Archangium violaceum: one gene and its partner. The protein of the gene in region 1 interacts with the protein of each later gene in a pairwise test. Links are inferred from orthologs where the notes say so. Each region holds a gene or a part of one and is shown on either strand. Other genes may lie near its edges.

Region 1 (7,118 bases):
ACGTCCTCTCGCTCCTCACCCTGATGCAGTCGCGGGTGCGCGAGGAGCGGGGCGTCGAGCTCCAACCCGAAGTCAAGCGTGTAGGGGTCTTCCAGCCATGAGCGGCTTCACCCAGGACGAGCTGAAGCGGAAGAAGGTGGGAGTGTTGCTCGGGGGCCTGTCCTCCGAGCGCGAGGTGTCCCTGCGCACCGGCGCCGCCGTGGCCAAGGCCCTGCGGGGGCTCGGCTACGACGTGGTGGAGATCGACGTGGGCAAGGACCTGCCCGCGCGCCTGGCGGCGGAGAAGGTGGAGGTGGCCTTCATCGCCCTCCACGGCCGCTACGGCGAGGACGGCTCCGTCCAGGGTCTGCTCGAGTGCATGTTCATCCCCTACACGGGCAGCGGCGTGCTGGCCTCGTCCCTGGGCATGGACAAGGTCTTCGCCAAGCAGGTCTTCATCGCCCACGGCATCCCCACGCCGCCCTACCGCGCCTTCACGAGCGCGGAGGAGGCCCGGGCCGCCGTGGACTCGCTGCCCTTCGGCCTCCCGGCCGTCGTCAAGCCCTCGCGCGAGGGCAGCAGCGTGGGCGTCCACATCTGCAAGACGCGCGAGGAGTACCTCGCCGCCGTGGAGGCCGCCTCCAAGCTGGCCGGTACGATTCTGGTGGAGCAGTACATCAAGGGCCGCGAGGTGCAGGGCGGCGTCCTGGACGACGAGGCCCTGGGCGTCATCGAGGTGGTGGCCGCGCGCGAGTTCTACGACTACGAGGCCAAGTACAAGTCCGGTGGAACGACGAAGTACCTCTTCCCCGCCCCCCTGCCGCCGGATCAGTATGAGCGCGTGAACCAGGTCTGCCTTGCAGCCCATAAAGCGCTCGGGTGCAGTGGAGGCTCCCGCTCGGACGTCATCTTGACGCCCTCGGGCGAGGTCTTCCTGTTGGAGATCAACACGTTGCCGGGAATGACCGAGACCAGCCTGCTGCCGAAGATCGCGGCGGGCCGGGGCATCGACTTCCCCGCCCTCTGCGAGCGACTGCTCCAAGGGGCCAGTCTCAAGGCCTGAGAGGGACCGTTTCCCCATCCGAAGTGGGAGGAGGACCCGGTCCCCTGTGGAGCCGGGAGCTACAGCCACGTGTCTGTAGCGAAAAACTGGCGTGGAGATCCAACCGCGCGCAGCATGCGCCGACGCACACCATGGCTTTCGGTAAGTCCAAGAACCGTCGTCGTCAGGACACCGCCCAGCAGAAGGAGGCGGTGAAGGGGGCCGTGCGCACGCATGGCCCCGGCCTGCTCAAGGCCATCCTACTGACGGGTCTGACAGTGGCCCTGGTCTGGGGCGGAATCGAGCTGCGGCGCTGGGCGCTCAGCTCGCCGACTTTTCTGTTGAAGGAGACGACCTTCAGCGGGCTGCAGCGGGCCAGGCCGGCCGAGCTGCTCAAGCTGTCGGGGCTGACGGTGGGGCAGAACCTGTGGACGCTGGACGTGGGGGCGCTGGAGCGCACCATGTCCGCCCACCCCTGGGTGCGCACGGTGGAGGTGCGGCGCCACTTCCCCTCGAGCGTGTCGGTGGAGGTGACCGAGCACGTGCCGGCGGCGCTGGCGGTGCTGGGAGACCTGTACCTGGTGAACGAGGAGGGCGAGCCCTTCAAGCGGCTGCAGCCCGGGGACACGTTGGACCTGCCGCTGGTGACGGGAGTGGACCGCGAGGGGTACCTGGGGGACGAGGGGCGCACGCGCGAGCAGATCCGCCGGGCGCTGGCGGTGGCGGAGGCCTACGCGGCGACGCAACCGGCGAAGCGCGAGCGGCTGAGCGAGGTGCGGGTGTCGCCCGAGGGGATGGTGCTGGTGACGGCGGATGGGTTGGAGGTGCGGATGGGGGAGGGGGAGACGGACGCCAAGCTGGAGCGGCTGTCGCGGGTGCGCGGGGAGCTGCGTGCTCGCGGGCTGTCGGCGCAGGTCATCCACCTGGACAACCGGGCGAGGCCCGGCTGGGTGGCGGTGAAGCTTTCGAGCCCCGTGTCCGAGAGGAGCGGGGCCTCGGCGCAGTAAGGTACGCGCCCCTTTCACGAGAGTGGGGGGCCTGGGAGGGTTGTCATGGCGAAGCAGAAGTCCGGGGAGATCATCGTCGGCCTCGACATCGGCACGACGAAGATCTGCGCCATCGTCGGGGAGCTGACCGACAATGGGATCGACATCATCGGCATCGGGACGCATCCCTCGAAGGGCCTGCGCAAGGGCGTGGTGGTCAACATCGAGGCGACGGTGTCCTCCATCCGCCGGGCGGTGGAGGAGGCCGAGCTGATGGCCGGGGCGGAGATCTCCCACGTGTACACGGGCATCGCCGGTGGACACATCAAGGGCTTCAACTCGCAGGGGATTGTGGCGGTGAAGGACAAGGAGGTGCGCGAGGCGGACATCGCGCGTGTCATCGACGCGGCGAAGGCGGTGGCGATTCCGCTGGACCGCGAGGTGATTCACGTCCTGCCGCAGGAGTTCATCATCGACGACCAGGGCGGCATCAAGGAGCCGCTGGGGATGGCGGGGGTGCGCCTGGAGGCGAAGGTGCACATCGTGACGGGGGCGGTGTCGAGCGCGCAGAACATCGTGAAGTGCGCCAACCGCACGGGCCTGAACGTGGCGGATATTGTCCTGCAGCCGCTGGCGTCGGCCGAGGCGGTGCTGGGCGAGGACGAGAAGGAGCTGGGCGTGTGCCTGGTGGACATCGGCGGAGGGACGACGGACATCGCCATCTTCTCGGGCGGGTCGATCGTGCACACGGCGGTGATTGCGCTGGGCGGCAACAACCTGACGAGCGACATCGCGATTGGCCTGCGCACCCCGGCGCACGAGGCCGAGCGCATCAAGCAGAAGTTCGGCTGCGCGCTGGCGTCGATGGTGAACAAGGACGAGACCATCGAGGTGCCGAGCGTGGGCGGCCGGCAGCCGCGGGTGTTGGGGCGGCAGATTCTGTGTGAGATCCTGGAGCCGCGGGTGGAGGAGATCTTCCAGCTGGTGCACCGGGAGATCCAGAAGTGCGGTTACGAGGACCTGCTGGCCTCGGGGGTGGTGATTACCGGTGGCTCGACGCTGCTGGCGGGGATGCCGGAGCTGGCCGAGGAAGTGATCGGGCTGCCGGTGCGCCGGGGCATGCCGAGGGGCATTGGAGGGCTGGTGGACGTGGTGAAGAGCCCCATGTACGCGACGGGCGTGGGCCTGGTGGTGTACGGGGCGAAGCACCTGGACCGGCGGATGTTCCGCATCCGCGAGGAGAACGTCTACAAGAAGGTCAAGGGCCGCATGCGCGAGTGGCTTGAGGAGATCTTCTAGGCAGTTCCGTCAGTTTTTGCAGTGACCCACCGGGGCCGCGTTCCTCCCAGAGCGGCCCCGGTTTTTTTCGTGGGAGCGCATCGTCAGGTGTGCTCTGGCATAGAGAAGTGGTGTGGTGAATCGACTAGTGCTGTAGGCAAAGGGGAGAATCGCGTGAGTTCTGACAGCACAACAGATTGGGACGTACTTGAGCGCCAAGTCCGGACCTTGGCGTCTTTTATTTGGAATCGGCCGGCAGATAGAGAACTGGTTGCCGGAGTTGCATTGGATTGCGTGCTCAAGGTTGAGCCAGATTATTGGGTTTGTGTCGAGGTCACGAAGTCAAAAACTCTCCAGAAGCTGAGGGAAGATCTCGCTAAGTTTGGTATCGTCAGACCGGCCCTTCATGCGAAAGGCATAGCCCTCAAGTCTTTGTTTGTCACGGAATCAGATCCGTCAAACGACTTGAAGGAATCCGCAAAGGCGCTTTTTGTAGAAGCACTTTCGCGTGAGGAATTCTCAAAGAAGTTTTTCGATTTTGCTTCTTACAGGTTTGTTCGTACGGATAAACCGTTTGGTAGTGCCGTACGGCCTGATTCTGGCCAGAATGATGCCAGTACTTATGTGCCGGTTCGATATCGATCCCAAAATGGCACCGAACTGGGAATCGACGATCTAGTGTCTCGCGTAGCCACCGGCCGCAAGGTGGTGCTTGTAGGCCAGTTCGGCACAGGAAAGAGCCGCTGCGTCAAAGAAGTTTTCTCGCGCATTGCAGAGTTTGCTGCCGGATCGCTGCAGTACCCGATTGCTGTCAATCTTAGGGACAACTGGGGTGTGCGGCGAGGGCATGAGATTATCCGACGCCACTTCGATGACCTTGGCTTATCGGAGTTTGCTGACCCGATAATTAGGGTGCTGGATAGAACTAGTGTGGTTCTCCTGTTGGACGGCTTCGATGAAATGGCGTCGCAGTCCTGGAGCGATGATCAAGCGCAAATCCGCAAGTTGCGGTCAGATGCTCTCGCTGGCGTTCGAGATTTGCTTGGGCGTACCAAAGGCGGAGCACTTATAACGGGAAGAGAACACTATTTTAACAGTAACGAGGAGATGATGTCTGCGTTGGGGTTGAATGCATCCAGTGCAGACATTGTGTTCTGTCGAAGTGAATTTACTGATGACGAGATGAAGGCGTTTCTCGGGGATGCAGCGAATGACATTCGCTTCCCAGAGTGGTTGCCCAAGCGCCCGCTTTTGTGTCAGACGATTGCGTCTTTCCCGCGAGACGAATTGCGATCGATTTTCGGCGACGTCGATGGTGATGCTGAATTGTGGGACAGATTGATGAACGCAATCTGTTCTCGCGAAGCTCGGATTAACCCTGTTCTTGATGCTGAAAAGATCCGCGAAATACTTAGACTGATTGCGCGAGCGACACGGAGTAAGTCTCATGATGTAGGGCCGGTTTCGATTTCCGAGATAAACGATGCTTTTGAAGAAGTGACAGGTACGCCACCGGTTGACGAGAGTGCGGTTATCCTTCAGCGTCTTCCAGGTTTGGGGCGGACGAGTTACGAATCGTCAGACCGGGAGTTCATTGATAAATACATTCTGGACGGCCTGCGCGGGATTGATGTGGTTCGTTGTCTGGACGAGCAATCGCGCGGGATTGAGAGGGAGTCTTGGTCCAATCCTCTCCAGACGCTGGGGCAGCGAATCGTTGCTTCCGACATTCAGGGAAGCGAGAACGATCTGGAGCGAATGCACTCGTTTCTTAGACTGGCGAAACGCTGTGCACAGGCTTCCAATCGAGTTCTTGCTGGCGATATCGCTGCAAGCATTCTTCGAGCGAATGATTCCCTTGAAGAGGTAGATTACGGGGGATTTTCGCTTGAAGGAGCTTTCATCGGCGCGCTGGATTTTTCATCAGTCCTGCCTGTGAATCTGTTTATATCTGATAGTGTCATTGAGGAAATTGTCCTCCCGGCGGCTCAGCCTAAGGGAACGCGAATCAGAAAATGCCAGATTGGCATGGTGCGCAAAGTTTCCTCCGTGGAGGGCATGCCAAATTGGATCGAGGACTCTTCGGCGGAGAAATTTGAGTCGATTAGTACGGTTTCCAAAATCAAGGAAGCAGAGCTAACACCGAAGCAGAAGGTGCTGGTAGCAATTGTTAAGAAGACGTTCTTGCAAAAAGGATCTGCCCGAAAGGAGGAGGCATTGGTGCGTGGTTTGGGGCGGGTAGTGGATTCTGGTGAAGTTTCGAAGATCCTAAATATGTTGGTTCGAGAGCAGGTGTTGGAGCGGGTTCGTGGCGATGAAGGCGCTCTGTACGTCCCTGTTCGCTCGCAAACGAGTCGGATGAAGAAAATGCTTTCAGAGCTATCTTTGTCTGCCGACCAGGTTTGGAAGTACGTTTCAGAAACGAAGAAGTAATTCATAAAATGTCTGCGAAGTTGCTCGGCAAGTAGAGCCTCTTGGTAGATGCGCGAGTGATGCGCTGCCAGCAGGAATTGACTAGATGCTGGCGCTTAGAGAGTGTTGAACTGGAGCGAGCAGGCACTGCGATGCGACTACAAGCGGGTTCAGAAACGGTGCCGCTCGGTGATGCAGTAGGCAAAACCTGTGTCTTCGCCATCTCACATGATGGAGGATTTCATGGATTGGAATTGGCTTACGGGAACGTCACGCCATCGAAGAGCTCGGGCATAGTGCTGCCATCCTGACTCCACAGTTTCAGGGTGAAGGTGCCGCGCGCCTGTCGCTCCGTTGCCTCCAACTCCACCACGATGCGGCCCTTCTCACCCGGAGCAATGAGATGCAGCGGCCACACGCCGAGCACCTTCAGCTCCACGTGCTTGGGCCCCAACAGCACCGCACCGGCGGGCCTCCAGGGCGTCTCGTCGTTGTTCTTCAACTCTAATTCCACGGCCAGCCGCACGACCTTCTGCCCTCCCTCCGTGCGCTCGGTGTCGGAGCGGTAGCTGCGCGCCCAGGTTGGAGTCAGGGTGTTGCCCGGACGCGCGGTGGCGTCTAAGTCGAGTGTCTTGACGGCGACACCCGTCTTGCCCAGTCCCTCGGCGATGAGGCCCGTGAGCCCTGCCTGCCCAGCGCACTCCGCCTGGAGGCGTGCCTTTTCCTCCTGGCATTGCCGGGCCTCCGCTCGTGCCTGCTGCTCGCCCTCCTGGTAGGAGGCGAGCGTGCGCGGTTGGCGCGTCACTTCCACCTGGCCTTCGGCCTGGGTGGGGTGCACCACCAGCCAGAAGGTGACGCTCGCGGGGGCCGCACCGTCTTGAAAATAGACTGTCACTGGCACGCGTTCCCTATCCTCCAGCGCCTTCGTGGGGACGAGTATGAGGGCCGTCTCTCCTTGCAGCACCACGCGGAACCGCTCTGGCCCGGCCAGTTCCACGCGCGCCAGCTTCGAGTCGAAGAGCAGGTTGGTGGACAGTCCCGGGTGGATGCACACCGTGAGTCGTTTGTCGGCGGCGTCTGTGGTGAGCTCAATGTGGCGCACGCCCGTCTCACAGGTGGGGAGCGGGGATTGTACGGTGGTGTCGGCGGGCACGGCGAACAGGACCCATCCCACGAGGGCGGTGGAAGACAGGGCGAACACGGAGCGGGAACCCCCAGAGGACGTGGAGGAGACTGGAAACGTGGTCCTCTACCACACTTCCCACGCGGTAGTGTAGGGCGGCTCCTGGCGCCGTGTCGCTGGCTGTCCCTAGTCGAAGTGGTCCACCACTCGCACCTCCGCGAGGGGGCCGACCAGCATGTTCCCCGGCTCGCTGCCGGGCTGAATGGGAGTGCCGGGTCCGTCGAAGTAGTACAGGTCC
Region 2 (7,023 bases), 1.8 Mb from region 1 along the record:
GGTGGCGCCGGGCCAGCGGCTGCACGCGGCCCACCGCTTCCAGCATGTCTACATCTGGATGCTCTACGGGCTGCTCGCGGTGAAGTGGCACTTCGTCGATGACTTCAAGGACGTGCTCAACGGGAGCGTCGGGCGGCAGAAGATGCCGCGTCCCACCGGGCGCAAGCTGGCCGGGGTCCTCGGCGGGAAGCTGTTCTTCATCGGCTGGGCGCTGGTGGTGCCGGCCCTCTTCCATCCCGTGTGGAAGGTGGCGCTCTGCTACGCGCTGACCTCGTTCGTCCTCGGGCTGACGCTGGCGAGCGTGTTCCAGCTCGCGCACTGCGTGGAGGAGGCGGAGTTTTCCGAGGTGCCCGAAGGCGGCGGCACCTTCGCGCGCGAGTGGGCGGTGCACCAGGTGGAGACGACGGTGGACTTCGCGCGGGGCAATCGGTTGCTGTGCTGGTATCTGGGTGGGCTCAACTTCCAGGTGGTGCACCACCTGTTCCCGAGGGTGTGCCATCTGCACTACCCGGCGCTCTCGCGGCTCGTCGAGGAGACGTGCCGGGAGCACGGCGTGCGCTACCGCGCGCAGGAGAGCGTGGGCGCGGCATTGGGGAGCCACGTGCGCTGGCTCAAGCGGATGGGCCAGCCAGAGGTCGTGGAAGCGGTCATGGTGGAGGCGGTGGTATGAACGACGAGACTCCAGAGAAGGTTCGCTTCGGGCGTGCGCAGAAGTTCCGGCTCTCCCCGAAGGGCAGCGAGGCCGTGTCGGCGTACACCCTCATGGTGGAGAAGGCGCGTGCGGGGGCGGGGCGAGCCCAGTTCGACGCGGCCCGTGAGGCCTGGAGCAGCCCCCGGGGGCTCACCTCGGAGGATGGGCTCTTCCTCGTGGAGTTCGGGATGGGGGAGAGGACCGTCTCGGAGGCGGCGCGCGGCCTGGAGGATTGTGCCTCCTCGAAGGAGGTCAAGGCGGCGGTGGATCGCCTCCTGGGGTGCGGCATGCTCGAGCCGGTGCCCGCGCCGGCCCCTCCGCCCCCTGCGCAGCGCCGGTACTGGTAGGAGGGGCGTCCCCGTTTCCAGGGGCTCCCCCTACCGAAGAGTCGCGCGGGGCTCGGAAATCGGATAGAGCCGGCCCCGCCATGCTCGTCTCGGTCGTCATCCCCGTCTACAACGAGATTGCCACCCTCGCCGAAATCCTCCGCCGCGTGACCGCGGTGGACTTCCCCAAGGAGCTCGTCATCGTGGACGACTGCTCCCGGGATGGGAGCCGCGAGTTCCTCCAGCAGCTCGCCGACAAGGGCCTGTCCGCCCTCGACGGCACCCCGAAGAACCGCAACGAGCTGCGCATCCTCTTCCAGGAGAAGAACCAGGGGAAGGGCGCCGCCCTGCGCCGCGGCTTCTCCGAGTCCTCCGGGGACATCGTCATCATCCAGGACGCGGACCTCGAGTACGACCCGAAGGAGATTCCCCGCGTCATCCAGCCCATCATCGATGGCGACGCGGACGTCGTCTTCGGCAGCCGCTTCACCGGCACGCCCCGGCGAGTCCTCTACTTCTGGCACTCGGTGCTCAACCACTTCCTCACCATGCTGTCCAACATGACCAGCAACCTGAACCTCACGGACATGGAGACCTGCTACAAGGCCTTCCGCGCCGAGGTCATCCGGTCGGTCAACATCGAGGAGGACCGCTTCGGCATCGAGCCGGAAATCACCGCCAAGGTGGCTCGCGGGGGCTGGCGCGTCTTCGAGGTGCCCATCAGCTACCACGGGCGCACCTACGAGGAGGGCAAGAAGATCGGCTGGAAGGATGGCGTCCGGGCCCTCTACGCCATCGGCAAGTACGCCATCAAACGCTGAGTACCCCTTGAGGGTGTCGGGCGGCCGACACCCTCCGGCCCGCCCTGGGCCCGCTCGTCCGCCCGGTGACTCACCGACCGCCTGTCCCAGGTGCCCATCGGGAATCCGGTTCCTAGGTTCCGAGAGTGCTACCGCGATTCCTGCTGTACGGGTGTGCTGGCTGGGTGATGGAGGTGTGTTTCACCGGCATGGGGGCGGCTCTCTTCGAGCGGGATAGGAACGCCACGGCGACGACGTACCTCTGGATGCACCCCATCTACGGCGCCACGGCGCTGGGGCTGGAGTTCCTCCATGACCGGCTGCGCTTCCTTCCCCGGCCCGTGCGCGCACTTGCCTACACCACGGTCATCCTGGGCGCCGAGTTCGCCACGGGATGGGTGCTGCGCAAGGCGCTCGGCCGCTGCCCCTGGGACTACGAGCAGCGGGGTTTGAACGTGAAGGGGCTCGTCCGCCTGGACTACGCCCCCTTCTGGTACGCCGCCGGCCTGCTCTTCGAGCCCGTGCGCGAGGCCCTCCTGCGCATCACCAGCGAGGCCCTCCGCCAGACACCCGAGTACCGGCATGCGGTGGAGACCGGCGCGGTGGCCGAGCCCTTCCACCTCGGCCCCGTCTCCACCGAGCAGGAGGCCGGGGAAGCGGCGGACACCTTCCTCCTGGCCGAGGAGACCGAGCCCCGCCCCTCCTACTGAGAGGAGCCGGGCGAGCGGCGAGCATGTGGGGGAAACCCCTCACCCCGGACCATCTCTCAGAGGGAGGAAGGGCGGATGGAGGGAGAGGACGGGGGGCCCCGAGGCCCGGACGCTCTCCGGCCGGGCCGTGCACTTGACAGTTGCCTTTTCTTCCTGCTGAGAGCCCTGCGTAGTAGGTTGCCGCGCGTTCCCTGAAAGTGCAGGGAAATGACGCCGCACCACCGAAAGTTTCCGCCCCCGTATGTTCGACTGGCTCCACACTCTCTTTTCGCGCGACCTCGCCATCGACCTGGGCACGGCCAACACGCTCATCTACATCCGCGGTCAAGGCATCGTCTCCAATGAGCCTTCCGTCGTCGCCGTGCAGCAGGACGCGCGGGGCGGCAAGAAGGTGCTTGCCGTGGGCAAGGAGGCCAAGGAGATGCTCGGCCGTACGCCGGGCAACATCGTGGCCATCCGCCCCATGAAGGACGGCGTCATCGCCGACTTCGAGATCACCGCGGCGATGTTGCGCTACTTCATCCAGACGGCGCACAACCGCAAGTCGCTGGTGAGCCCGCGCATCGTCATCGGCATCCCCTCGGGCATCACCGAGGTGGAGCGCCGCGCCGTGCGTGAAGCCGCCGCCAATGCCGGTGCCCGCGAGGTCTACCTGATTGAACAGCCGATGGCCGCGGCCATTGGAGCCGGCCTGCCGGTGACCGAGCCGAGCGGCAACATGATCGTCGACATCGGCGGTGGAACGTCCGACGTGGCGGTCATCAGCCTGGCGGGCATCGTGTTCGCCAAGAGCGTGCGAATCGGCGGCGACAAGCTGGACGAGGCGATCATCCAGTACGTCAAGCGCAAGTACAACCTGCTCATCGGCGAGCGCACGGCGGAGCTCATCAAGATGGGCATCGGCACGGCGTACCCCACCGAGGAGGTCATGACCATGGAGATCAAGGGTCGAGACCTGGTGGCGGGAGTGCCGCGCACGCTGACGGTGAGCAGCGACGAGGTGCGCGACGCGCTGAGCGAGCCGGTGAACGGCATCGTGGAGGCGGTGAAGCTGACGCTGGAGCGCACGCCGCCGGAGCTTGCCGGAGACATCGCGGACCGCGGCATCGTGCTGGCCGGTGGTGGCGCGCTGCTCAAGAACCTGGACACGCTGCTGCGCGAGGAGACGGGCCTGCCGGTGTTCCTGGCGGAGGATCCGCTGTCGGCGGTGGTGATGGGAGCGGGCAAGGCGCTGGAGTCGCTCGACATCCTGCGCCAGGTCTGCCAGCCGGGCTGAGCCCCCTCCCCTCTCCCTTCGGGAGAGGGGAGCTAGGCCCTCAGTGCATCCAGGATGGACAGCCGTGAGGCGCGCAGCGCGGGCAACATCCCGCCCAGTGTGCCCATCAGCGTCCCGAAGACGAGCGCCGCCACCACGATGCCCGGTGTCGGCGTGAAGCCGAAGCGCACCTCGGCGAACGTCTGGAAGTTCAGGGTGCGGATCTCCATCCACCGCGTGGCCAGCGCCCCCAGCGCGCCCAGCACCCCTCCAGCCGCGCCCAGCACGGCCGATTCGATGAGGATGCTCGCCAGCACGCTGCGGCGCCGGTAGCCCACCGCCCTCAGCATGCCCAGCTCGGTGATCCGCGCCGACACCTGCGCGTACATGGTGATCATCGCCCCCAGCACCGCGCCCACGCTGAAGATGAAGGACACGAACAGGCCGAGCACCCGGATGAAGGTGGCCAGCCATGTGGCCTGCTCCGCCCAGTACTCGGGCTCCGGCTTCGCCTCGAGCGTGAAGCGCGGGTCTCCCTCCACCGCCTGGATGAAGGCATCCCGGGCCGGCACCGAGCCCGTCCGCACGACGATGGAGCTGAGCCCCGGCCGGTCGAAGGCCGAGCCCAGCCGGTTGACGTCCACCCAGAGCTCGGACTCGTAGGCCCCGCCGTCCGCCGAGAAGACGCCCACCACGGGCCAGCGCTGTTCCGCGAAGCGCAGCTCGCCTCCCAGCCGCGCTCCCGGCGAGCGACCCACCAGCGCCTCGCCCAGGGCGATCTCGTTCGTCCCCACCCTCGGAGGCCGTCCCGCGATGAGCCGCACGACGGGCCGGATGGCGAAGCTCTGGGGACCGATGCCTCGCGCGTTGACGTTGGACTCCTTGCCGTCCGGGCGGGGCAGCAGCACCGGCACCACCAGCTCGCCGGCCACCAGCGGGTCCCCCTGCACCGAGGAGGCCACCTGCGTCGCGCTGCCCAGGGCCCGCAGGGCATCGCGCTCCACGGTGCTCATCAGCTCGCTGGTGGAGCCCTTGTTGAGGAGGACGACGTTGCGCGGGTCTCCTCCCGAGGCGAGCGCGGACTCGATGCCGTTGGCCAGCATCAGCACCGCGGCGAAGACGAAGACGACGAGCCCCAGGCCCACCACGGTGAGCCCCGTCGACAGCCGCCGGGCCCAGAGGCTGCGCGTGTTGTAGTAGAGGGGAATCATCGCTCAGGCCACCTTCCTCAGCCCCTCGGCCACGGGAATGCGCACGGCCCGCATCGCTGGAATCGCCCCGGCCAACAGCGACACCCCCAGTGCCGCCAGCGCCCCGAGCAGCAGCGTGCTCTCGCGCATGAAGTCCTTGGGGATGCCGCCCAGCTGCGAGCCCACCGCCCCGATGAAGCCCTGGATGAGCTGCGGGGCGATGAGCACCCCCAGCGCGGCCGAGGCCAGACCGATGACGAGCGACTCGAACAGGACGAGCATCACCACCCGTCCACTCTTGAAGCCCATGGCCCGAAGCGTCGCCAGGTCGCGCGTGCGCTCGCGCACGCTCATGGCCAGCGTGTTGCCGATGACCAGCAGGATGATGAGCAGGATGACGGTGGACACCACCTGCACCGCGGTGATGATGGCCGACAGCATGGAGATGAAGCCCAGCGTGGCCGCGCGCTCGCTCTCGGTGCGCGTGGGGTACGGGCTGTTGGCGAACATGGCGTCCACCGTCGAGGACACCAGCGCCGAGCGCGACGGATCCTCCACCCGGATCATGAAGGCCCCCACCCGGTCCTTCCGATCCTCCGGCATCTTCTCGTTGAGGCAGCGGAAGCCGAAGAAGAACGTGGCGGTGTCCATGCCGCCGCTGCGCACGTCGTAGATGCCGCGCACGGTGAAGGTCCAATCACCCGGATAGATGGTGCCCTTGAGCGTCACCCGCTCTCCCACCTTCCAGCCGTAACGCGCCGCCAGGTCCTTCCCGATGAGCGCACCGCACGGGTCCGCCGTGAAGGCCGCCACCTGCTCCGGAGGCACGGCCACCTCGTCGAACACCTTCATGAAGGAGGGCGGGTCCACGAAGGCCGAGCCGAAGAAGTCCTTCTGCGACTCGCCATACCTCCCGCCGAAGAAGCCATAGAAGGTGATGTCGCTCACGCCGGGCACCGCGGCGATGCGCGGCAGATAGGACAGCGGCAGGTCCTCCGTGATGGACGCCTTGCTACGGGTGAAGAGGCGGTCCGCCTGCGCCGCCGCCGCCCCCACGTAGAACAGGTCCACCACCGTGCGCAGGAAGATGAAGGCCATCACCCCCACCGCCCCCGCCAGCACCGTGAGGCCCAGCCTCAAGGGGTTGCGCAGCAGGTCCTTCCAGACGAGCCGCCCGAACGTCATTGCAGCAGCCCCTTCTCCAGGTGCCGCACCAGGTCCGCCCGCTCGGCGGCATGCGGATCGTGCGTCACCATCACCAGCGTCTTGTGCAGCTCGTGGTGCAGCAGCGCGAAGAGGTCCAACACCTGCTCGGCAGACTTGCGGTCCAGGTCTCCCGTGGGCTCGTCCGCGATGAGCAGGTCCGGGTCCGTGACGATGGCCCGGGCGATCGCCACCCGCTGCTGCTCGCCTCCGGACAGCTGCGGCGGGCGGTGGCTCATCCGGTGCCCCAGGCCCACCACCCCCAGCGCGGCGGCCACGTGCTCGCGACGCTCCGAGCGCGAGAGCGGTGAGAGCAGCAGCGGCAGCTCCACGTTCTCCGCCGCCGTGAGCACGGGCAGCAGGTTGTACATCTGGAAGACGAAGCCCACGTGGCCCGCGCGCCAGTCGGACAGCTCCTTGTCGCTCATGCGCGCCAGGTCGTGCCCGCCCACCTCCACCACCCCCGAGGTGGGCCGGTCCAATCCGGAGATGAGGTTGAGCAGCGTGGACTTGCCCGAGCCGGACGGGCCCATGAAGGCCTCGAAGGCCCCCGTCTCGATGTCCAGGTTCACCCCCTCCAGCACGGGCACGACGAGGTCGCCGCGCCGGTAGGACTTGGAGACCCCCCGGAGCCGGATGATGGGAGGCGTCACTTCCAGTGGCACGGTGCTCATCCGCCCTCCGTCAGCACCTTCACCTTGCGCCCCGTGCGCAACCGCTCGTCCGGCGACACCACCACCTGCGTCCCCGGCTTCGGCCCCTGAGCCAGCGCCACCTCGTCCCCCACCTTCTCCACCACCTGCACCGGCTGGCGCTTCAGCCGCCCGTCCTGCACAACCCACACCACG

The links.
Region 2: the proteins of ftsA (region 1) and JRI60_RS05590 interact in binary tests that used the Escherichia coli proteins (3 or more experiments, as listed by UniProt). The link is inferred for Archangium violaceum from one-to-one orthologs.

The regions. Positions count from the first base shown.
Region 1 is NZ_CP069396.1:3,146,161-3,153,278, forward strand. What follows is about bases 1,233-4,189. They hold ftsA (cell division protein FtsA), read left to right. Parts: upstream 1,233-2,073; coding sequence 2,074-3,306; downstream 3,307-4,189. Other genes in these bases: JRI60_RS13130 (cell division protein FtsQ/DivIB), read left to right, coding at 1,233-2,028; JRI60_RS13140 (hypothetical protein), read left to right, coding at 3,460-4,189. Outside these bases: murB (UDP-N-acetylmuramate dehydrogenase), read left to right, coding at 1-101; JRI60_RS13125 (D-alanine--D-alanine ligase), read left to right, coding at 98-1,042; more of JRI60_RS13130, read left to right, coding at 1,174-1,232; more of JRI60_RS13140, read left to right, coding at 4,190-5,718; JRI60_RS13145 (DUF2381 family protein), read right to left, coding at 5,957-6,898; JRI60_RS13150 (serine/threonine protein kinase), read right to left, coding at 7,007-7,118. UniProt on the Escherichia coli protein: Essential cell division protein that assists in the assembly of the Z ring. May serve as the principal membrane anchor for the Z ring.
Region 2 is NZ_CP069396.1:1,302,932-1,309,954, reverse strand. What follows is about bases 1,924-4,785. They hold JRI60_RS05590 (rod shape-determining protein), read left to right. Parts: upstream 1,924-2,768; coding sequence 2,769-3,803; downstream 3,804-4,785. Other genes in these bases: JRI60_RS05585 (ABC transporter permease), read right to left, coding at 3,836-4,785; JRI60_RS05595 (putative ABC transporter permease), read left to right, coding at 1,964-2,527. Also shown: JRI60_RS05610 (fatty acid desaturase family protein), read left to right, coding at 1-670; JRI60_RS05605 (hypothetical protein), read left to right, coding at 667-1,038; JRI60_RS05600 (glycosyltransferase family 2 protein), read left to right, coding at 1,119-1,838; more of JRI60_RS05585, read right to left, coding at 4,786-4,993; JRI60_RS05580 (ABC transporter permease), read right to left, coding at 4,997-6,157; JRI60_RS05575 (ABC transporter ATP-binding protein), read right to left, coding at 6,154-6,849; JRI60_RS05570 (efflux RND transporter periplasmic adaptor subunit), read right to left, coding at 6,846-7,023. UniProt on the Escherichia coli protein: Forms membrane-associated dynamic filaments that are essential for cell shape determination. Acts by regulating cell wall synthesis and cell elongation, and thus cell shape.